One region of the Pseudarthrobacter sp. MDT1-40-2 genome, then DNA from elsewhere that is predicted to be linked to it. Evidence: riboswitches for the same ligand, from Rfam matches in the RefSeq annotation. Region 1 holds a riboswitch; each other region holds the start of a gene.
What was found. A riboswitch is a leader RNA that binds a small molecule or an ion and turns the genes downstream of it on or off. The one in region 1 is predicted to bind cyclic di-AMP.
Positions count from the first base shown of each region.

Region 2: it holds a riboswitch for cyclic di-AMP, as region 1 does, so the genes downstream of both, AC50X5_RS00715 (LysM peptidoglycan-binding domain-containing protein) here and AC50X5_RS06160 (aggregation-promoting factor C-terminal-like domain-containing protein) in region 1, are expected to answer to the same signal.
Region 3: it holds a riboswitch for cyclic di-AMP, as region 1 does, so the genes downstream of both, AC50X5_RS14225 (C40 family peptidase) here and AC50X5_RS06160 (aggregation-promoting factor C-terminal-like domain-containing protein) in region 1, are expected to answer to the same signal.

Region 1 covers NZ_JBWZCL010000002.1:7,385-14,602, reverse strand. Annotated here, with positions in the region: gene AC50X5_RS06180 (6-pyruvoyl trahydropterin synthase family protein) at 1-377, shown strand, start outside; gene tadA (tRNA adenosine(34) deaminase TadA) at 571-1,062, opposite strand; gene AC50X5_RS06170 (phosphatase PAP2 family protein) at 1,158-1,970, shown strand; gene upp (uracil phosphoribosyltransferase) at 2,004-2,639, shown strand; gene AC50X5_RS06160 (aggregation-promoting factor C-terminal-like domain-containing protein) at 2,764-3,603, opposite strand; cyclic di-AMP (ydaO/yuaA leader) riboswitch at 3,608-3,786, opposite strand; gene AC50X5_RS06155 (winged helix-turn-helix domain-containing protein) at 4,443-5,294, shown strand; gene AC50X5_RS06150 (SixA phosphatase family protein) at 5,391-5,918, shown strand; gene AC50X5_RS06145 (DUF4193 domain-containing protein) at 6,064-6,366, shown strand; gene AC50X5_RS06140 (hypothetical protein) at 6,620-7,183, opposite strand; gene AC50X5_RS06135 (TetR/AcrR family transcriptional regulator) at 7,180-7,218, opposite strand, start outside.
Region 2 covers NZ_JBWZCL010000001.1:155,569-162,786, reverse strand. Annotated here, with positions in the region: gene AC50X5_RS00745 (spore photoproduct lyase family protein) at 1-57, opposite strand, end outside; gene AC50X5_RS00740 (GAF domain-containing serine/threonine-protein kinase) at 240-1,634, shown strand; gene AC50X5_RS00735 (putative quinol monooxygenase) at 1,758-2,075, shown strand; gene AC50X5_RS00730 (DUF2231 domain-containing protein) at 2,197-2,709, shown strand; gene AC50X5_RS00725 (DUF3072 domain-containing protein) at 2,751-3,014, shown strand; gene AC50X5_RS00720 (ribonuclease Z) at 3,057-3,947, shown strand; gene AC50X5_RS00715 (LysM peptidoglycan-binding domain-containing protein) at 4,053-4,895, opposite strand; cyclic di-AMP (ydaO/yuaA leader) riboswitch at 4,899-5,066, opposite strand; gene AC50X5_RS00710 (GNAT family N-acetyltransferase) at 5,151-5,717, opposite strand; gene AC50X5_RS00705 (aggregation-promoting factor C-terminal-like domain-containing protein) at 5,897-7,201, shown strand; gene AC50X5_RS00700 (DNA alkylation repair protein) at 7,215-7,218, shown strand, end outside.
Region 3 covers NZ_JBWZCL010000005.1:48,195-55,412, reverse strand. Annotated here, with positions in the region: gene AC50X5_RS14250 (molybdopterin molybdotransferase MoeA) at 1-927, opposite strand, end outside; gene AC50X5_RS14245 (DUF6457 domain-containing protein) at 924-1,265, opposite strand; gene mobA (molybdenum cofactor guanylyltransferase) at 1,246-1,938, opposite strand; gene AC50X5_RS14235 (HNH endonuclease) at 2,025-2,525, opposite strand; gene AC50X5_RS14230 (NlpC/P60 family protein) at 2,732-3,496, opposite strand; gene AC50X5_RS14225 (C40 family peptidase) at 3,595-4,296, opposite strand; cyclic di-AMP (ydaO/yuaA leader) riboswitch at 4,358-4,536, opposite strand; gene AC50X5_RS14220 (M23 family metallopeptidase) at 4,665-5,501, opposite strand; cyclic di-AMP (ydaO/yuaA leader) riboswitch at 5,505-5,712, opposite strand; gene AC50X5_RS14215 (iron-dependent transcriptional repressor DtxR) at 5,893-6,588, opposite strand; gene serC (phosphoserine transaminase) at 6,864-7,218, shown strand, end outside.

The DNA.
Region 1 (7,218 bases):
GCCACTTTATGATCGCCCACAGCCTCCCGCGCCTCGTCTTCGGACCCGCTCAGGGCCTGCACGGGGCGACGTTCGTGGCAGAGGTGACCTTCCGCCGTCGTACTTTGACCGAAAACGCGATTGTGCTGGACATCGGCGAAGCCGGGACCATCATTGACGAGGTGCTGGAAGGCCTGAACTACCAGAACCTGGACGAACACCCGGACTTTGCCGGGAAGCTAAGCACCACGGAAGCGCTCGCAGAATATATCGCCCGTAAAGTGGCTGCCACGCTGGAAGACGCCGTGGACGGCCCCGCATTGGCGGGCCTCGACGTCACCCTGCGCGAAAACCCGGACGCCTGGGCCAGCTACAGCATGGACCTTCCGGGGGCCTGACATCGTCGCCCTTCCGCCCTGCGCCTGCTGGTTCCCGGGAATATCCGGCATTCCTCCGGCGGACTTGAGCACGCAATAGGCGGGGAAGAGGACCCGGCACCGCTGGTGGCTGCCCTCAGCCGTTGGCTGACCAATTCGGAGCTGGTGCAGGAGTCGTGTCGGGCGGCGGCGCAGGCAGGCAGGCGGAAAGTAATCAGTCCCGGTGCCCGGCGAAAAAGTCCCGCAGCAGGGCCCCGCATTCGTCCTCGCGCACGCCCGCGTACACTTCCACCCAGTGATTCAGCCTGCGCTCGCGGAGCACGTCAAACACCGAGCCGGCTGCTCCTGCTTTCTCGTCCCAGGCGCCGAACACCACACGCGGAATCCGGGCCAGCACAGTTGCGCCGGCGCACATGGCACAAGGTTCCAGGGTGACCACCAACGTGCAGTCAGCCAGGCGCCACCCGTTACCTCCGCTTGGACCGGACCCGCGCAACCGGGCAGCAGCCTGCCGGATCGCAATCACCTCCGCGTGCGCCGTCGGATCCCCGGATGCCTCCCGTTCATTGCGGCCGGAGCCAAGGATGGTGCCGTCAGGACCCACAACGACGGCGCCGATGGGTACGTCGTCTGTTTCCAGAGCACGGCGGGCTTCCGCCAACGCCAGCTCCATCCAGGCAGAACGCTGCGCCTCGGCCGGGACCATGGCATCAGCCGGATAAGAATTTTCTGCCGCAAGCATGGCTCAATGATAGTTTCGATATTTACCCGGTTGCCGATTGGCCTGAGCCCAGGAGGGGAATGATGGACTCAATAAAGGACCGGCTGCTTACTTGGTACAAACCATATGCGGCCCTCTGGATCACCATGGCGGTGGGCGGCTTCCTGGTGATTGTCCTGGCCCTGGCCGGGGCAGAGGTCTACGAGAGCGTAGTGGATGAGGAAGGACTGGCCTCCCTGGATATCCCCGCGCTCCAGTACGCGCAGAGCCTGCGGACCCCGGAACTGAATGCCGCCATGACGGCCTTTACCAACATCGGCGGCGGGATCGGTATGCCCATCCTCGCGTCCATCCTCACCGCCTGGCTGATGTATCTTGGCCGCAACTGGCGTCCGTTAATCCTGGTGGCCGGCGCCGCCGCCGTATCCACCACGGCCACCACCGTGGGTAAGGGATTGGTAGGCAGGACCCGTCCGGACCATATCGACGCCGTCCCGCCGTTTGAAACCTCCCCCTCGTTTCCCAGCGGGCATACCCTCAACACCACGGTGGTCATCGGGGTGCTGGTCTACGTGATGTGTCTCCAGTTCGATATCCTCTGGGCCAGGATCACCGCCATCACTGCAGGCTCGCTGTTCATCATCGCCATGGGTCTCAGCAGGGTGTACCTGGGCCATCACTGGCTGACCGACGTCGTGGCCGCCTGGCTGCTGGGGCTGGCGTGGCTGGGGATAGTGATTTTGGCACATCGGCTCTTTTATGCCATCGCCCGCCGCGAGCACGTGGGTCCGGTCCCGTCGTTCGACAGGCCTGTAGTACGGGACGTGGTGCAGGAAGAGATGACCTCCAACGCGGAAGACTCCGGCCGGCCCGGCGGACCCACCCGGCAATGAAACTCCGAGTGACCGGATGATAGTTTTGACCTCATGCGCACACTCGTCGTGGACCACCCGCTGGTCGCCCACAAACTCACCGTTCTCCGCGATAAAAACACCCCGTCGCCGGTCTTCCGGCAGCTGACCGAGGAACTGGTGACGCTCCTGGCCTACGAGGCCACACGCGATGTCCGCACCCAGGACGTCACTATTCAGACGCCCGTTGCCACCACCATCGGCACCGCGTTCACAAAGCCCACGCCGCTGGTAGTTCCCATCCTGCGCGCCGGCCTGGGCATGCTCGAAGGCATGACCAAGCTGGTTCCCACTGCGGAGGTCGGTTTCCTGGGCATGGCCCGCGACGAGGAAACCCTGGACATCATCACCTATGCCGAGCGCCTCCCGGAGGACCTCACGGACCGGCAGATCTTCGTGCTGGACCCCATGCTGGCCACCGGTGGGACCCTGCGCGAAGCCATCAAGTTCCTCTTCCGCCGTGGCGCCTCGGACGTCACGTGCATCTGCCTGCTGGCAGCGCCGGAGGGCCTGGCCAAGCTGGAAGAAGAGCTGGCCGACGCCAACGTGACCATTGTGCTTGCGTCCATTGACGAGAAACTCAACGAGAAGGCTTACATTGTTCCCGGTCTGGGCGACGCCGGCGACAGGCTCTACGGCGTAGCGGGCTAAATTCGCCTTGGACAGATGTAAGGGCCGGCCCCAAACGGAGCCGGCCCCTCCCTGCGTCAGACCCCGGGCCAGCCTGTCCACAGGGACCACTGGAAACCGGAACTAGCGTGGCGTAGGAATTTTTTTAGTACCAGTTGTTGGAAAGGTGGAAGTCCAAGGCGCCGCACGGGGACTGGTAGCGCTCCTGGATGTAGTTCAGGCCCCAGTTGATCTGGGTGCGGTAGTTGGTGAGGTAATCAGCACCGGCGCTCGCCATTTTCTCCGCCGGCAGTGACTGGACGATTCCGTACGCGCCGCTGGTGGGGTTGGTGGCAGTAGTGGTCCAGTCCGATTCCTTGGTCCAGAGCGTGGTCAGGCACGGCATCTGGCCGGCGCCCCAGCCGTAGGAACCCAGTTGGCTCAGCGCGTAGGCCTGGGCACCAGCGGGGTCGTTAACGGCAACAGGTTGGGGGGCAACAGCGGGAGCGGGCGCAGCAGCGGGAGCGGGCGCCACGGGTGCTGGCTCCACGGGCGCCGGAGCGGGAGCAGGTTCTGCCGGTGCAGCAGCGGGAGCCGGTTCAACAGGCGTCTCCTGGGAAGGAGCAGGTGCCGGTGCCGGATCCGCTTTCATGGCAGACTGCTCGGCTGCTGCTGACGCAAGCGCCTCGGCGGGAGTGGAGTTTGCCGCCGACTCCGGCAAGACAGCCTGGACGACGGACGCCGGCACCATCGGATTACTGCCCGCTTGACCGGCAGCGGCGGCGCCGATGAGCAGGGCGCAGGACGCCGTTACCACGGCAGCGCGCCGGGCTACACCCAGAACGGCGGTGCGGCGGCTGGGTACCGGGTGCGCCGAGTCAACAACTCGGCTGCGGACAGTGCGGGTGGAACTTGTTGGAATGGCGGTTGATTCAGCGGTGCGGCGTCGGCCATGGGCTTGCTCCGTACCGTTTTTCACGCGCGCGTGATCCTGGTATTCAGTCATGATGATTTAGCCTCTCAACGCCTGCGGAGTTAGCTGTCGGATTCGGATGAGGTCATCCGGCCACGCGGAACAATCACGCGATGGCTTCACCCCTAGGGCGACTCGTGCCCGGGACTGTGGGTTCCCCGCCTCTGCCTGATCATGAGGAATCCGGGTGGCGGCAGAGCTCGGCATTCACCCGGTCATGCAGCCGGAACGGTGGCCACACCCCATCCACGGTACAGGGGATTGCCACCTGAGTCACAATTTGGTAACGGAGATCACGGCAGGCAGCACCCGACTCTCCGCTTGGTTCCGCTCTTTGGACGAGGGGCCGCCCGGCCCTCACGACGCTGCTTCCTGAATCGCTGGACTTTTGGGGAACTTTTACGTGCAAGTTAATCCAGTCAATTGAGAACTGAATAAAAAACGAATTAAAGCGTGCATATCGTCGTAAAATTCGCTGGAATAGGAGTTTCAGTCCTCGTTAGCCCAAAAGTGCGGGCAGTCAAGACCCCTCAGCGAATCGTGATGTGCACCACAAAGAACGGAATCGTCTCACTATGCGGACTAAAGCGTCCATTGTTACTTGCAAGTTCTTATTGTTACGTTGCACACTTCATTTGTGAACAAGAACTCAACAGCACCTGCAACTGCAGATTACTGGCCCAGCACACCTGCTGCTGCCGACATGCGCTGTTGTCGAATGCACGCCTAACTGTCAAACCCCAGAGAGTTTTTAGGCATTCGTCCCCAACAAGCCCAGTGCCGGGCAACCTCCCCAGAATGTGTTCCAACAGCTCTGGGGAACTCAGCATTCGTGCCGCGATAACGGCCATTCACATTGAGGTAAGCATTCCATGTCAGTTGCATCCGGATACGTCCACATCTCAGTCCGCAACGCCAACAAGCCGGCCCAGCCGGCCGGCCTCCGGCAGGGCTACGCCCCCGGATCGGGCAGCGGTTTTCCCTCCGCCTCCAGCTACGCGCCGCAGGGTTACAACCCCAACTCCTATGGTCAGCTCCGGGCCGTGCCTGCCGCGGAAGCGACGCCCATGACCGCCCCCACCCCCGTCATTGCCGGTCCCGGCAGCGGTGTCCGCCCGGTCGCCAACGACACTGTTGCCCGTGGATTCGTCCTCTACATGGGCATTGACGAGGAGACTGCAGCGGCCGCAGGTACCTCAATTGCCAAGTTGGCGCAGGAAATCCGGGCCTACGCCCAGTCGCTCGTTACAGGTGCCGAGAGCTATGCCGCCGTGGCAATCGCTCCCGCCAACGCACCCGGCTCAGCGCTCGACGTCGTACGTTCCACCTTCGGCGACCCCACAGTGAATGCCAGGCAGCGCACCGACAATACCCGGTTGCAGCAGGCGCAGGAGCCGCGTCCCTCCGGTGTCCTGATTGATCTGGCCCGCCGCGAAGTGCACCTCGATGGCGAATCGCTGAACCTGACGTTCAAGGAATTCGAACTGCTCAATTACCTCGTCGAGAACGGCACCCGGACGGTCGGCCGCGATGAACTCCTTGAGGGCCTGTGGCGCAACGCGGATGAGGTCCCCAACGAGCGCACCATCGACGTCCACATCCGCCGCCTGCGCTCCAAGCTGGGCCGCCTCGCCAATACGGTCCGCACCGTCCGTGGCCAGGGCTACCGGTTCTACGAGCACCCCGAGGTCGTCGTTTGGGCAGCACCGGAGTACTCCATCTAGCTTTTGCTGCACCGAAAGCGCCTGTCCCACCGTGGGATGGGCGCTTTCGCTTTACGCTCCCGGTTACCGTGCGGACAGCGAGGATAGGGTGGGGGCATGAGTGAGCATCACATTCGGCGGCTGATTATCATGCGCCATTCCAAGGCAGACTGGCCTGGCGGTGTGGATGACCACGACCGTCCCTTAGAGGAACGCGGCCACCTGGAGGCACCGCTGGCGGGCCGTTGGCTGGTGGATCAGGGCGTAGTTCCCGACTTCATTCTTTGCTCCAGCGCGCTGCGCACCCGGCAAACCTGTACCTGGGTGTGCTCGGAACTGGGCGACAAAGCGCCAACGCCCAAGCTGGAAAGCGGTCTCTATGCCGCGCAGGCGTCGCGCATGCTGACGGTGATCAACCATGTACCGGATACCGTGACCACGCTGATGGTCATTGCGCACCTGCCTGGCGTGCAGGATCTTGCCGTGCATCTGGCCTCGCGCGATTCGGACCAGGATGCCTATATGGATGCGGCCACAAAATATCCCACCAGCGCGCTGACGGTGATGGAAACTGAGAAGCCCTGGGCCGAACTGGATGGCCAGGACGCCCGGTTGGTCAGCTTCGCGGTGCCGAGGGCCAGGTAGTCCTTTCCCGCGGCTGGATCGCCCTGGATGCCTGAGCGCACAAAGAGTGTTCAGTGGCATCTACTTTTCCCCTTGACCACCTGTAAGATAAGCATGCTTACTATAGACCTTGGGGGAGGCATCCAAGGGAGGAGAGTGACTGGCAATGGCCACGGATTACGACGAACCGCGCAAGTCTGAATCGGATCCGGCTCCGGAATCGCTGGAGGAGCTGCGCACAGCCCAAAGTGCAGTCCGCTCAGCCGGTGTCGATGTGGACGAACCCGATACCGCCGAAGGCATCGAGCTTCCCGGGGCGGACCTGTCCACCCTGGAATTGACGGTGGAAGTAGTGCCACCGAAGAAGGACGAATTTGTCTGCTCATCCTGCTTCCTGGTCCATCATCAGTCCCAGCTTGCGCGCGAGAAGGACGGAATGGCGTTCTGCCTCGAATGCGAAGGGGACTGAGCCGAAGGCTTAGCCCGATCCCCTCAGTTCGGGAGGTAGCCGGGACAGACCACCTTATCGACCGGACGGCCAGTTTCTCGGGCTCTCGTCTGCCGGGCAGCAGGCCGGCCGTGTCCGGCTCACGTCCCCGGCCCGGCAGGGACTCTGCGGGCGGGCTGCCGGTCGCCCATGGTGCCGCGCCCAAAGTCAGTCCCGTCCCGCCCAACCAGGTAGCGCTATCTGTCGTTATGAGCGCCCATAACGACAGTTGACGCTACCTAGTTGGGGAGGAGGCGGGCTTTCTGGTGGCCGGCTTCTTTGCTGCCGTGCTCCTGGGGGCCGGCTTTTTCGGGGTGGGCTTTTTGGGCGCCGACCTGTTCGGGGCGGGTCTGCGGGCTGCCGGTTTCCGTGCCGGCTTCCGCCGTGGGCTTCGCGGCGGCACCGTTGCCCGCGAAGGCCAGACCGCGGACACAAAAAGGAAGGCAAGGGTCAGGAGCCCGGTGACCACGGCCAGGAAGAAATAGATGTCCGAATCCCGGCTGGCCACGGCCGTGCCCAAGGCAGCGGCGTCTTTGTTGAAGGCGAGCCCCCACATACGCAGGAAGGCTATCGAAAAAGCGATGGCCATCCCGCTCCCAGCAGCTCCCAACACCATGGCCAGGTGCCGGCCCCGCGTGAGAACGGCCCAGACCGACGCGATGTAAGCCACAGCCACCGCAGCCGATAAGGCGAACAACACGGGCTCGTCCAGGGTAAAGACGGTCATTACCATCAACCCCACGGCGGCCAGCGCCGCCGCGATGGCAATTTTTCCACTGCTGCCCATGGCCTTCATCATTCCTGAGTGGACGGCTGCTTCTGCACGTAGCCGCG
Region 2 (7,218 bases), on a different contig from region 1:
CAGGGCGGCACTCTGCGCGTAGATGCGCCGGATCTGCAGAAGCCGGTTGAATTCCATGCTTCAATTCTCCCAAATCGCTGGTCTCCGCAACGGAAATTAAGCCGACGGCGGCATCCGTAAAATTCCCGGCAACTGCCCTTGCTCCACTACCATGAAAGGTGAGCTGCATAACACTCCAAACCCGGCCGAATGACGTCGTCCCGAGGGCGGCTGTGGCAGGGCCGGGTACGTGAGGAAGCATGATTGTGGGATCGGTACGGATTGGGCACCTCCTCAGCGGACGGTATCGGGTCGAAAAGTTAATTGGCATCGGAGCACAATCAAGCGTCTACCGTGCTGCTGACCAGTTGCTCCGCCGCGACGTGGCAGTCAAGGTATTCCGTCATCACGACGGGGACGTCGAGCAGGTCCGCCGGCAGGAAGCGGAGGTGCGCATCCTGGCAGGCATGAGCCATCCCGCACTGGTCACCCTTTTCGACGCCGGTGCGGATCTGAGCAATCCGGATAATCCCCTCAGCTACCTGGTCATGGAACTGGTCCGCGGCCCGGACCTTCGCAGCCAGGGGGCTGCCGGTCCCATGTCGGCCGCACGCATGGCTCATATCGGGCATGACCTTGCCGACGGATTGGCTTACATTCATCACCACGGAATAGTGCACCGGGACGTCAAACCCGCCAATGTCCTGCTGGTGGAGGATGGCAGCGACAGCAGATTGAAGGCCAAGCTCAGTGATTTCGGCGTCGCGCTTTTGCTGAGCGATGGCCACCCTGCGCCGGCGGGAGCTTCGTCCGGTACACCGCACTACCTCAGCCCGGAACAGGCTGTTGGAGAGCAGCCAGGGCCCGCCAGCGACGTCTACTCCCTTGGGCTGGTCCTGCTGGAGGGGCTGACAGGAAAAATCACCTATCCCGGTGCTCCCATCGAATCAGCGGTGGCCCGTCTGCTGCGGGATCCCCACATACCTGAAGCAATAGCTCCCAGATGGGTCAAATTGCTGACGTTCATGCTCGCCCGGAACCCCGCGGACAGGCCCACGGCGCTGGAGGTGTCGCTGTCCCTGCGGAAGGAAATCGCCATCAATATGGGCCGCCGCAGTATCGAATCCACCGGGGCGGTACAGGACGAAGAGGGGAGAATGCGCGCCGTCCACCGCTACCGCATCCTGGATACTCTTCCGGATGGGACATTTGACCGCGTGGTGGCAGTTGCTGCCCGGATGTTCGCGGTACCCGTGGCAATTGTCAGCATCGTTGACCATGACCGCATCTGGTTCAAGGCCCACCACGGCACCGATTTGGAGGAGACTGGAAGGGATCCCGGCTTGTGTGCCTCGGCCATCCTTCAGGACAAGCCCTGGGTGGTGGAAAACGCAACACTCGATCCGCGCGCCCTGGCCAATCCGCTGGTAGCCGGCGAGGCGAACATGAAGTTCTACGCGGGGGTGCCGCTGCGGACGCCTGACGGATACAACTTGGGAACCCTGTGCGTCCTGGACCGGGAGCCAAGGGAATTCAGTGCTGACGATGCCGAAACCTTGGAGAACCTGGCCGCGATCGTTATGAATGATCTGGAACTCAGGCTCCAGACGATGCACATGCTCGCCACGACTGAGAAAGCGGAAGCGGGCAGATAGAAGGTGCGGTGACTACCTGGTTTGGGCATGGCAGACTTCAAAGTGCCGCTCAAGCCGTTGCGGCGCCCACGAAAGAAGCGCGGATGCCGTTGTCGCCCGTGCCAGTCCAGCTAAGGAATGACATTGATCTTCATCACCGCAAAATTCCCCGTCCAGCCCGAACACGCAGATGCCTGGCCGGAAATCTCCAGGGCTTTCACCGAGGCGACCAACGCCGAAGAGGGCTGCCTGTTCTTCGAATGGTCCCGGTCGCTGGATGAGCCGAACACCTACGTGCTGATTGAGGCGTTCCGGGATGACGAGGCCGGCGGCACCCACGTACAGTCGGCACACTTCCGGGAAGCTGCCCGCACCCTGCCGCAGTACCTGGCGGCGACTCCGGACATCATCAATGTCAAGGTGGACGGGTGGTCCAAGCTGGCGGAGCTGGCGGTCGACTGACAGGAACTGGCCAGATCATACTGCGCGCTGGCCAATACAAGTAAGTATGCTTACTGTTGAGGGAAGAACATATTGCAGGTGTCCCGGTTCTGTGCGGGACAGACGTAGGAAGGCGCGGACTGTGGAGAGCAGGGCTAAAGCTGCAGGACACCCTATTCATCAGCAGATGGTGGTGTTTCCCCTCGGATTACTTGCAACCGCAGTGGTGTTCGACATCATCGGCCTGCTGTTCAGCACCGAGCAATTCACCTCGGCCGCCTACCTGATGATCGCCGCCGGGGTCCTGGCCGGTCTCCTGGCGTCGGTGTTCGGCACAATCGATTACCTGGCCATTCCGGCAGGAACCAGGGCCAAAAGGATCGGCCAGCTGCATGGCGGAGGAAATCTGGTCCTGCTCGCACTTTTCGCGGTGAGCTGGATTATGCGGGCGGGAACGGAAGCCAATGTCCCTTCCACCTTTGTTCTGATCCTGGAAATCATCGCTCTTTTGATTTCCTTTGCCACGGGCTGGCTCGGCGGCGAGCTGGTGGGCCGGCTGGGCGTAGGTGTCGATAACGATGCAAACCTTGATGCTCCCGCGAAGCTGACTACCGGAATCTCCGTCAGGGGTGCCGGCGGGGGCGAGAAGCTCTAGTCAACAACAATGCCCTTCGGGCCTGTTCTAAGGTGGATTTTATGAGCAGTTCAGACAACGAGACACTTGGCAGCCCTGTTCCCGAACCGGACGCAGGCCTGAACCGCGACCCCAAGGAATGGGTGACGGGCGACGAGCCCATGACGGCTGCCCAGCGCAGCTACCTGGACACACTGGCGCGCGAAGCTGGCGAGGAGATCCCAGCTGACATCAGTAAAGCCGAGGCTTCCGAGCACATTGACCGGCTGCAGCAGCGCAGCGGCCGACTTTCCGGCGGCGGCGTCGAAAAGCAAATCGGAGGCTGAGCCGGCAGCTGGCCAGCCGAGCCTGGCGGCTCCATCAAAAACATGCGCGAACTCATTGTCCTCGGCACTGCCTCGCAGGTTCCCACCCGGACCCGGAACCACAACGGTTACCTGCTCCGGTGGGATGGGGACGGCTTGCTGTTCGATCCGGGTGAGGGGACGCAGCGGCAGATGATCCACGCAGGCATCTCAGTCACCCAGGTGACGCGCATCTGCCTCACCCATGTGCACGGCGATCACTGCTACGGATTGCCGGGCGTGCTCTCGCGCATGGCGCTCGACGGCGTTACGCACCCCGTGCATCTGCATTATCCGGCGTCGGGCCAAGACGTGGTCCGTGCCCTGGTATCGGTCGCGACCCCGGGCCTTGACCTGCAGTTCCACCCGCACGGGGGCGCTGGGGCCATAGCCGATGGCCTCGAGGTCCGGCCGCTGAAGCACCGTATCGAGACCTACGGCTACCGGCTTACGGAACCTGACGGCAGGAGCCTGCTGCCGGAGCGGCTTTCCGCGGCCGGGATATCCGGGTCGGACGTCGGGCGCCTGCAACGGGATGGGGCTCTGGCCGGGGTGCGGCTGCAGGACGTCAGTGTTCCGCGGCCAGGGCAAAGCTTCGCATTTGTGATGGATACGGCCGAATGCGCGGGGGCTGAGGAACTGGCATCCGGCGTTGATCTACTCGTGGCCGAATCAACCTTCAGTGATGAGGACGCTGCGCTCGCGGAAGAATACCGCCACCTCACCGCCGGTCAGGCAGGAAAGTTGGCGGCCAGCGCCGGCGTCGGCACGCTGGTCCTTACGCACTTCTCTTCGCGGTACGGGGACGATACCTCACTCCTTGCCGGTCAGGCGGCTTCGCGGGCGGCAAGTTCCGCGGTTATCGCGGCTATGGACATGGACAGGATCGGGCTTCCCAAGCGCCGGCAGCGGTAGTCCCAGCAGCCCATGGAGGTGGGTGCCGGCTTAAAGAGGAGCGGCCCCCACCCTCGCCGTCAACGTGACGGTGAGGATGAGGGCCGGTACCAGCTGCGCTAAGAGTTACGCAACGCGGACGAAGGAAGCTCCGCTGAGCCAGCTAATGGAGTGGACCTCGGTCTTGTTACCGTCCACGCCACCGCTGACGACCTGGCCGTCACCGGCGTAGATGCCGACGTGGCCGGCCGTGATGACCAGGTCACCGGGGGCCGGGGTGGAAACAACGCTGCCGAAGGCGAAGAAGTGGCTGGGAGCGATGTCGCCGACGCTGATGCCGACGGACCGGAGGGCCTTTTCAACCATCGCGGTGCAGTCCTGGTAAGTACCAAGCTGGCTGTACGCGTTTGCCAGCAGGGCTGCTCCGGTACCGGTACCGGTTGACGCTGCAGTGGAGGACATTGCAGTGATGTTGACCGCCGAGGCGGCCGGAGCCGGGGCGGGTGCCGGTGCGACTGTGGTGGCTGCTGCAGGTGCTGCCACAGCCGGTGCTGCTGCTACGGAACCTGCACCAGGAATCTGGATCTGGTCACCGGGGTAGATGATCGTGGTCAGACCCAGGCCGTTGACAGCCAGAACGTCGTTCAGGCTAACGCCGTACGCTGCGGCAATTTTGCCCAGGGTGTCACCTGAAACCACGGTATGGATGTCGGCCGCAACAGCTGCTGCCGGCGCGACGGGTGCTGCTGCAGCCGCTTGAACGGTGACGGAACCGGACTCATCCACTGCGTTGACGCTTGCCTGGGCAGGGGCGCCAATGCCGAAGATCAGTCCGGAAGCCGCGGCAACGGCCAGGGCCGGGCGACCAACGGTAAGGGCGTGGGACTTGGCCGAGTGGCTCAGGCCTGCAAGGGCGACTGAGCCGGCAGGGGTTGCCCGGTGACGGGCGGTGATAGCGTTTTTTGACACGGTTGATTGCCTCTCCCATGCCTGCGGGGTGAGCTGTCGGGTTCGGGTAGGAGATACCCGGCCGGTGTTCTCTGCTGAACAGAGCAGAACCGACTTAACCCCAAGGCCTCAGAAATGAAGCCGCGGAAACTTGGTTCCCCCGTCCCTGCCATGATCAAGCGATGGGGTCCCGGATCCAGTGGCAGGGCTCGGCATACTGGCGGGAATGTCCCGAGTTGGGCGGGACACCCATCGACATTACCTTCTTCTCCGCCCCTATGTCACATTGGGATAACGGAATGGGCTTTTCGGCGTGTCGAGTCCCTCCGATGTCACGTGTCCATATACGTCTCGTTTTCTTGCTCGCGACCCGCGCCGGCTAACTAAATCGGGAAGTTCCAGATGCAGGATCGGGTAGGGGCGGCCGTCACCGTCAAGCACGCTACGGCGCACCTGCACGAATCCTCGGCTGATGTAGAAGCGGTGAGCGTCCGGGTTCTGCTCGTTCACGTCGACTCTGGCAACCCCGTTGCTCGCAATTGCTTCAGCCAGCAGTGCGCTGCCAATCCCATTCCCACGGACATCATTCGAGACGAACAACATTTCGAGGTTTCCTTCTGCAATGCCTGCGAAGCCGACAGGCCTTCCCCCATGTTCGGCCACGACCAGAGTCACGGCCGGGAAGTAAGCCGAAGCGAGGCTGCCTTCGATGCGCTTGAAGTCGGCTTCTTCGAGGAAGTCATGCGTAGCGCGAACGGCGCTGCGCCAGATCTCGACCAAGGCAGGATATTCCGAGACGCCCAGGGCTGGCCGGATAGTGAATTCGATAGTGTGGTTTTGCATCTTTGACCTTTGTGAAGCTGCCGCGTGATACTGATGACAGCCTGTCAGTGGGCCCGGACCATTGTCCATTTGGTGTGCCGAATGCTTTTCCTGGGGTCCAGCGTCTTAGCTGGATGCGGTGCGGCGACCAGGTGAATCCACAAAGGTCCGCTTCAGTCGTGCAGGTAGGCTGGGGAACTATGCCTCCTTCTGCCTTCAGAGTCATACGTCCCCTGCTCGCGGGATTCCTGGCGCTTGCCCTTGCGGGTACCATCGTGCTTCCCTCAGCCACCGCAGACGAGGCTCCGCCGGGCGGCTACCCCAGCTGGCAGGACGTCGAAAAGGCCAAGCAGAATGAGTCGGCCACTGCCTCCGAAATCGCCACCATTACCGGACTGCTGGACGGGCTCCGGTCCCACTCCGAAGAGCTGGGAGACGCGGCGGTGGCTTCGGCCGCAGAGTACGCCATAACCCAGGATGCCCTTGCTGCGGCCACAGCGAAGCTCGAGCTGGTTACCGCCCAGGCCGCTCGGGCCAGCGCCGAACTTGCCCGCTACAAGAAAGAAATCGGTGGCCTCGCAGCCGAGTCCTATAAAACCGGCGGCACCAACATGGGCATCTTCGTGGCCCTGGACGCCGTCCAGTCCGACAGCGTCCACGGCCTGAACATCGTTCAGATGGTGGGTGATAAAACAGCGGCACTGGTAGCAAAGGCCGCCGCTGCAGAAAAAGCAGCCCGGGCCCGGGCCGGCCAGGAACGCGTAGCCCAGGCTGAGCGCGAGCGCCTTGCAACCGAATCCACATCGAAGCTGGATGCCGCGCGTACCGCCCAGGCCGCCGTGGCCACCCATCTGGAGGAGCAGCAGAAGCACAGCGCCGAACTCACCGCCCAACTGGCCTCCCTGAAAGGAACGACGGCCACTGTCGAGTCTGAATTCCGCGACGGTCAGGTGGCGCTCGCGGCCTACCAGGCCGCCCAGGCCGCTAAGCGCGCCGCTGCGGAGGAACAAGCCCGCCAACAGGCAGCGGCCGCTGCCCGCGATGCGGCTGTTGGCCGTCCGGTTCAGGGATCCGCCAACCCGGCACCTGCCGCCCCTGCACCGCCCGCCCCGCCTGCCGCCGTCGTACCTGCTCCGCCGCCCGTCACTGTCACCCCTTCGCCGCCGGTAGTCCCGGTAGTGCCCGGAGGCGCCGTCAACGATCCCGCCGGTGCGAAGGCCTACGCCTCCTCCCGGCTGGGTGCATTCGGCTGGGGCCAGGACCAATTCCAGTGCCTGGTGAATTTGTGGACCAAGGAATCCAACTGGCTCACCACTGCCACCAACCCATATTCAGGCGCCTACGGCATTGCCCAGTCCCTCCCGGCCAGCAAGTATGCCAGCGCCGGCAGCGACTGGCTCACCAACTACCGGACCCAGGTGGAATGGGGCCTGTCCTACATACAGGACAGGTACGGTTCGCCCTGTGCGGCCTGGGAGCATTCGGTGGCGGTGAACTGGTACTGAAGTGGTTCCGGCCGTGA
Region 3 (7,218 bases), on a different contig from region 1:
TGCCAGCGGGTTACCGGGCAGCCCAAGTATCAGGCGGCCATCGGGCAGTTCGGCCAACACCGCGGGGTGCCCGGGCCGCATGGCGATGCCGTCAATAACCAGCCGGCCACCCAGCTCAGCAACGGCCCGGCGCAGGTGATCCGTCTCGGAGCGGCCGGTGCCGCCGGTGGTGATAACGACGTCGGCCGGTTCTTCACCGGGTTGGTCCTCGAGGGCCGCGAGCCATTCCTCATAGCTGTCACCGATCCGCAGCGCCCCGCCGGGCATGCCGCCCATCATTTTCACGACGTCGGCCAGCTGGGGGCCGAACGTGTCCCGGACCTTACCCGGCTCCGGGAGCCCGCTGTCCACCACTTCCGAGCCGGTCAGCAGCAGTTTCACTACCGCCTTGCCCCGGACGACGAGCTCGTCATATCCGGCCAGGGCGGCCAGGGCAATGTGGGCAGGATTGAGGGTGACGCCGCTTTTGATCAGCAGTTCTCCGGCGGCAGCTTCCTCCCCCGCCTTACGGATGTGCTGGCCATTGCGTGGTTCACCGGGACGTGCCGTGCCGCCCAGATGCAACACCGGCAAGCCGTCTTCATCGGTGCCCAGCGCCGCACTCTCACTGCGCAGCACTGCCTTGGCACCGGGCGGTACCAGGCCGCCGGTGACAATGGGGCTGGCCTGGTGCGGGGCCAGCCGCTGACCGCGCTCCACAGGGATCCAGGGCCCGGAGCCGTTGACAGCCCAACCATCCATGGCGGATGAGGCGTAGTGCGGCATGTCCTGCAACGCCGGCACGTCCTCCGCAAGCTCTCGGCCCACCGCCTGCCGCAAGGGTACGGGGCCTGGCGGGATGGGAACTGCGCTGTTGAGGGCTGACTGCCGGGCTTCGTCCCAGGTATGGGCATGGTGGTGCGGCGGAGCTGGCGTATCCGGCGTCATTCGGGAGAGTCCGCCACCGGCGCCGCATCAGTGGCAGCGGGCCCGGCTCCGGCGGATAGATCCGCGGCGCTCCCGGTTCGTGGATACTCCGCTGCGAGCTTCCGGGCCAGCTCCATGGTGGCGGCCATGGCCGCCGGAGCCGGGGACTGGCCGGCGCCTGCGGCCTTGCCGGCAGCGTAACCGGCAATAAAGGTGGTCAGCGGGGCGGCCGGACGGACGATCGAGTGCGCGGCCACCCCGGCCAGGGACAGGACAGCACTTACGTCAACTTCCACGCCTTCCAGTTCGAAGGCAGCGAGCAGGAACTTGCTCCAGTCCTCAAGAATCTCGTCCTGCATCTTCACCGTCTGCCTCCAAAGTAGCTTCTTCCAGGCACTGACCAAACCCGTATGGTGGGTCTGCCCGCTCGATTCCCAGGGCTTCCGCATCAGCCCAGGTATCGACGTCGTCGGTGGAACCCCCGGGGACCGGGACAGTCGCCACGTCAAGATTAGCAAGGAGAGCCCGGACCGAACCGTTCGTAAGCTTTCCGAGCGACGCCAGCTCGTCAGCATTCTTTTGTAGCAGGGCAGTGCTATAAAGGGCGGCAAGCGGCTGGCGACGGCCGTCGGGCGAGACGGCCGCAACGCCCCCGAAGCTTAGCTCTCCGAGTCCCGCTCCGGCAGCACAAGCCTTCAGGAGGGCGGGAACTGCCAGGCTCACCAGCGGCATATCGCACGCCAGGACCAGGGTGAATGCCATGGGCGGGCGGTTCCTGGAAAGGGCCCCAAGCCCGGCGGCGATGGCAGCTGCCGGCCCACTGAATGGCGGGTCTTCGCGCGCGTGCAGCACGTCCGGGGGCAACGGGTCCAACGGATCCTCGGGTCCGACTACCACAATCCTGTGCGCTCCCCGGGCCGCGGCAACCGTACGATCCAGCAGCGCGACGCCACCATAGAGCAACCTGGACTTAGGCACCCCGCCCAGCCGGGCAGAGCGTCCTCCTGCCAGAATCAGGGCGTCGTAATCCACCGCCCCAGCGTACCTCCCGGTGCCCGGCTTCGCGCTGGGGGCGGTAAAACCCGCGTGGGACGAAGGTGAGACCGAAGGGCTGCTGCTCAGGCGGCGTTTTCCGGCAGCAGGAAGGGATCCCATGCCGGTGCCGGCTTTTCCAGCTCCTTGATCTGCCATATGGTGCCCTGCGGAGGTTCCGGGACAAAGCGCAACTTCCAGCCCATTTCCGCCGGAGTGTGATCGCCCTTGGCATTATTGCAGCGCAGGCACGCGGCAACCAGGTTCTCCCAGGAGTCAGCCCCACCACGTGACTTAGGGTGCACGTGGTCAATGGTGTGCGCCGCCTTACCGCAGTAGGCGCAGCGGTGACCGTCGCGGCGAAGCACGCCACGCCGGCTGACCGCCGTCGCCCTGTTGTAGCGGGGACGGATGTAGCGGTTGAGCAGGATCACGGAGGGTCTGCCCAGAATCTCCTGCGGTCCGACGACGGGGTCCTCCCCCTCGGCAACCACACTGGCTTTTCCTGTGAGCACAAGCACCAGCGCCCGGCGGAAGGTGATAACCGCCAGCGGTTCATATCCAGCATTCAGAACGAGAGTGCGCATGCACATACCTCTTCACGGCCGCACCCGTCAGGGGCACGAGGGCCGGCTGCCCTCGGCATGTCCGGGCTATGGATCGACAAGTCCAGAGTAAACACCGCAGGCCGTTTAGGGCTAATCGGGCGTCCGGTAAATACCGTGTCCTGCAGTTAAATGCAGCAGGGACCCCCACCGAAGTGGAAGTCCCTGCCGCATCTCACGGGAAGCTGTTAGCCGTTGACGCGGATGAAAACCGGCCCGGAACCAACGTTGACGCTGAAGAGGACCGTCTGGTTGCCGTTGTAGCCGCCGTGGACGGCCTGGCCGTTTCCAGCGTAGATCGCAACGTGTGCAACGCCCGCGCCACCGTCGGCGTAATACACGACGTCACCCGGCTGGGCCTCGGCTGCGCTAACGGTGCGGCCCAGGGACAGGTAACCGGCAGGCCAGTCGTGGAAGTGGATGCCCACTGCTGCCAGCGAATTGGTGACCAGCATGGTGCAGTCCTGGTTGACGCCGATCTGCGCGTAGGCGGCAGCCAGGATGGTGGAGTTGAGCCCGGTGGAAGCGGCGGCCGGAGCCGGGGCAGCCTTGGAAGCGGCCACAGCCTGCGGGGCCACCGGCGCTGCTGCGACTTCTTTTTCCGGGGCTGCCTTGACCTCAACAGCAGGTGCCGGCTCTTCTTCGACCGGAGCCGGCGTGGTGGTCACGGCAGGCCGCTCAAAGGAGATGGCGATGCTGGAGGCCGCGGTGATGACTGCCGGTACCGATGACCGGACATCCACCGAGGAGGCCGTGGCCGCTTCACGCTGAATACCGGAGTCAGCGGCGTTGGCGGCAACGCCGCTGCTCAGAACAAGGCCGGAGGCTGCTGCAATGACAGCGGCCTGGCGGCCCACTCCGCCGGCGTTGTCGCCGACGGCCTTGGCAATGGTGGCCAACGCGCTGGTCTTGGTGACCTCAGCGCGGTGCCGTGCAGACGCACTTGTTGACATGGGGGATCTCTCTTTCGAATCCTCTAGCCGGTTGGGCGGCATGAGGTTTTGAGCGTTGCGGCGTTATTTTGGTACGCCGGCAAGCCCCGAACGGGAATTTAGCGGAGGGTGTAGAAGGAGGACGAACCCGTGGCGGCTACCGAATGCAGCAGCGTGCCCTGGGACGGGTTCAGCGCGCTGATCATCATGCCGTTGCCGACGTAAATGCCAACGTGTGCGCCACCGTTCTGCATGACGAGGTCACCCGGCTGCGGGTTGCCCGTGGGGGTCATGGCGTTCCAGGCACCGGTGCGCGGGATGGAGATGCCAGCCTGGGCGTAGACCCACTGCGTAAAGCCGGAGCAGTCCCAGCCGGCGGGAGTGTTGCCACCCCAGACGTAGGGGCTGCCGATGCCGGTGTAGGCAATAGCTGCCAGGCCTGAAGCTGCAGCCGAGGTGGCAGCCGGCGCTTCGGGAGCTTTGGTGGTGACTGCGGTAGCGGCAGTGGCGGTGGCGGTTGCGGTGGCCCCTGCAGCTTCATCGTCTTCATCGTTGGACCGGGGCTCAATGACCTCAATCACAGGGGCGGCGACGGTGGTGATCACGGGGCGTTCGAACGACACGGTGGCCGTCGGGGCGGCCGTGACAGCCAGCGAGGTCTGGGAAGCCGACTCAAGGGAAGCGGAGACGCCTACCGTGCTGTCTGCTGCGTTGGCCGGAAGGCCGATGCTGAGGATAAGGCCGGAAGCTGCTGCAATAACCGCTGCCTGGCGACCTACGGTCCCGGCATTGGCGCTGACGGCCTTCGAAACAGTTCCCATGGGGTTGGTGCGCACCGGCTGGGCGCGGTGGCGCGCAAGATTATGGCGTGACGACACGTAAGTAGCCTCTCCCAATGCCTGCGAGGTGAGCTGTCGGATTCGGATGGGAGTTCACCCGGCCGCGCCGCTTCCAAGGAAGCTTTGCGACTTAACCCCAAGGCCTTCCAAAGAAGGCCATATTTGGTTCCCCCGTCTCTGCCAGACGATGTCATGCGAACGGACCTTGGGCGGTGGCAGAGTTAGGCAATCCACTCAAGAACGTCAACTTCGGAAAAGTTGACGCGGTTTAGACGGTACAGCAGTTCTTCTTCAATGTCACATTCAGGTCACGGCGTGTTGCACAGAACCGAGAGCCGTTCATCGTTTGGTTACAGCCAGCCGGCGGGATCAACGACTTCACCGTTGACCTGCACCTCAAAGTGGAGGTGGCAGCCGGTGGAAGCGCCTGTGGTGCCGCTGAAAGCCACGACGTCGCCCCGGCTGACCTTCTGGCCTACCGTGGCTTTGAAGGACGACAGGTGGTTATAGGTGGTCTCCAGGCCGTTACCGTGATCCACTACAACGCGGTTGCCGCCGCCATAGGGGTGCCATCCCGCGAAGGTGACAGTGCCGGTTGCTGCGGCGAGCACTTGGGTGCCGCACTGGGCAGCGAAGTCGGTTCCACGGTGGAAATCGCCGGTTCCGCCCGTGATGGGGCTGACACGGTAGCCATAAGGGGAAACCGTGGTCAGTGACGCCAGCGGGCCGGCCAGGCTGCCCACGGAGGCGGCCGGGGTCACGGCAGACGCGGCCTGGGCGCTGAGGAGCTGCTTGAGCTTTCCGTCAGGATCGCCCTGGGTAGTGACGGCCGTGCGGCTGAAATCGACCTGCGCTGCGGATTCCGCGGAAATATCGGGCTGTGGCGCAGCAACAACGGCGGCAGAAGCGCTGGACGCAGCGATGGGAAGGGCGGAATTGGCGAGTACCGGACTGGTCACCGGGACGGTGATCGTCAGGAGCAGGCCCGTGGCGGCAAGCCCGATTCCGGCCTTCTGGCCAATGCCACTCGCGGCAGCGAAGTCAGTAAGCTGCCGGAACGGGCTCCGGTGGCGGCGCGCTTCCCGTTGCGGGTCCCGGGGACGGTCCGCGAGGGGGACTTCAGCAACCCGTGGCTGCGAAGCAGAGCCGACGGCGCGACGGCGGCCCCTGTAATTCTGCGTGCTCAAGTATTTTCCTCTCTGGAAGCCTGCGAAGTTAGCTGTCGGATTCGGATCAGAGAGTTAGCGACCCGGCCCGCAAAGCAGGTCATCTTGACGCACAGATATCCAGGGGATTCGTTTATCAAAAGGACTGCCGCTGCGGACTTCACCCCAAGGCCGCTCGAAAACGGCCGATTGTGGTTCCCCCGCCCCTGCCAGAAGGTGACTCGAACAACCGGTCCGCTGGCAGAGCTAGGCTTTCGGACCAGATAACGCTTAGGTATCGGCGTCGAAGATTAACTATAGGCGATGAGACCGAACAGTAACAATTCCGTTATAAAGGAAGTTGGCTTACCATTTCGCGCCCGCGATCCGTCAGGCCGGTTGCCCATGAAGCAGGACAGAGGTTAGAGGACAATCAGGAGAGCTTCACAAAAACGTGGGCGGCAACTTCCGGCGGCAATTCGAGGGCGCCTTCGATGCCGGCAACCCGGACCGAGATGTACTCGCCCACGCGTTCGAGCGTGACGTCGGTGCCGGGGCGGATCCCGCCCTCGTCCAGCTGGACCAGCAGCTCAGGTTCAACCTGGATGGGCTCCGCCAGCCGGCAAACCCGCACGGTGGACTCCGGACTATAGGCAGCCATGGCTTCCAGAAGGTTGATCACGCCGTCCGTGAAGGCGGAACCCACTTCGCCGCCCAGTGCTGCCAGGCCCGGGATGGGATTGCCGTAAGGCGACTCGGTGGGGTGGTCCAGCAGTTCATAAATCCGCTGTTCAACGCGCTCACTCATCACGTGCTCCCAGCGGCAGGCCTCGTCGTGGACATAGGCCCAATCCAGGCCGATGATGTCCGACAGGAGGCGCTCGGCCAGCCGATGCTTGCGCATGACCTCTGTGGCACGCTTACGGCCTGGCTCGGTGAGTTCCAGGTGCCGGTCGCCTGCAACAACCACCAGGCCGTCGCGTTCCATGCGGCCGATGGTCTGCGAAACCGTTGGCCCCGAGTGGCGCAGCCGCTCCGCAATGCGGGCGCGAAGTGCCACGATGTTCTCTTCTTCAAGCTCCAAAATGGTCCGAAGATACATCTCCGTGGTATCGATCAGATCCGTCATCCAGCTCAGCTCCTTGAGCGCAGTCCCATGCGTTCGTCCACCGTATCGCGTACTGATAGCGCGTCGCTTATCAGGTCCTCAGCTTAGCCTATTTTGAATTACTCCGGATAATCCCCGGGTGGTGGCCGGCCCCCAAAAGTCCCCACTGTGACAGCTCCAGTTCCCGGAGGACAGCGTCGTCAGGCAGAATGAAAGCGGCCCCTACAGCAGCCATCACTGACTGTCCCGTCCGACGGCCGCTGCGGCCAAACTGTCCCTACGAATTTGGAGCCCTAGTGAGCGACGCCAGCATCACCATCCCCGCCAACCTCCTGCCACAGGACGGACGTTTCGGCGCCGGCCCGTCCAAGGTACGGGCGGAGCAGCTGGAAGCACTCTCCGCTGCGTCCACCACCATTCTCGGAACTTCGCACCGCCAGGCACCCGTGAAGAATCTCGTTGGTTCGGTCCGGGACGGCCTGTCCAGTTTCTTCCGGGCGCCGGAAGGCTATGAAGTGGTCCTGGGCGTCGGCGGTTCCACTGCTTTCTGGGACGTTGCAACGTTTGGCCTGGTGGAGAACAAGGCACAGCACCTTTCCTTCGGCGAGTTCGGCTCCAAATTTGCCGCTGCCACCAATAAGGCACCGTTCC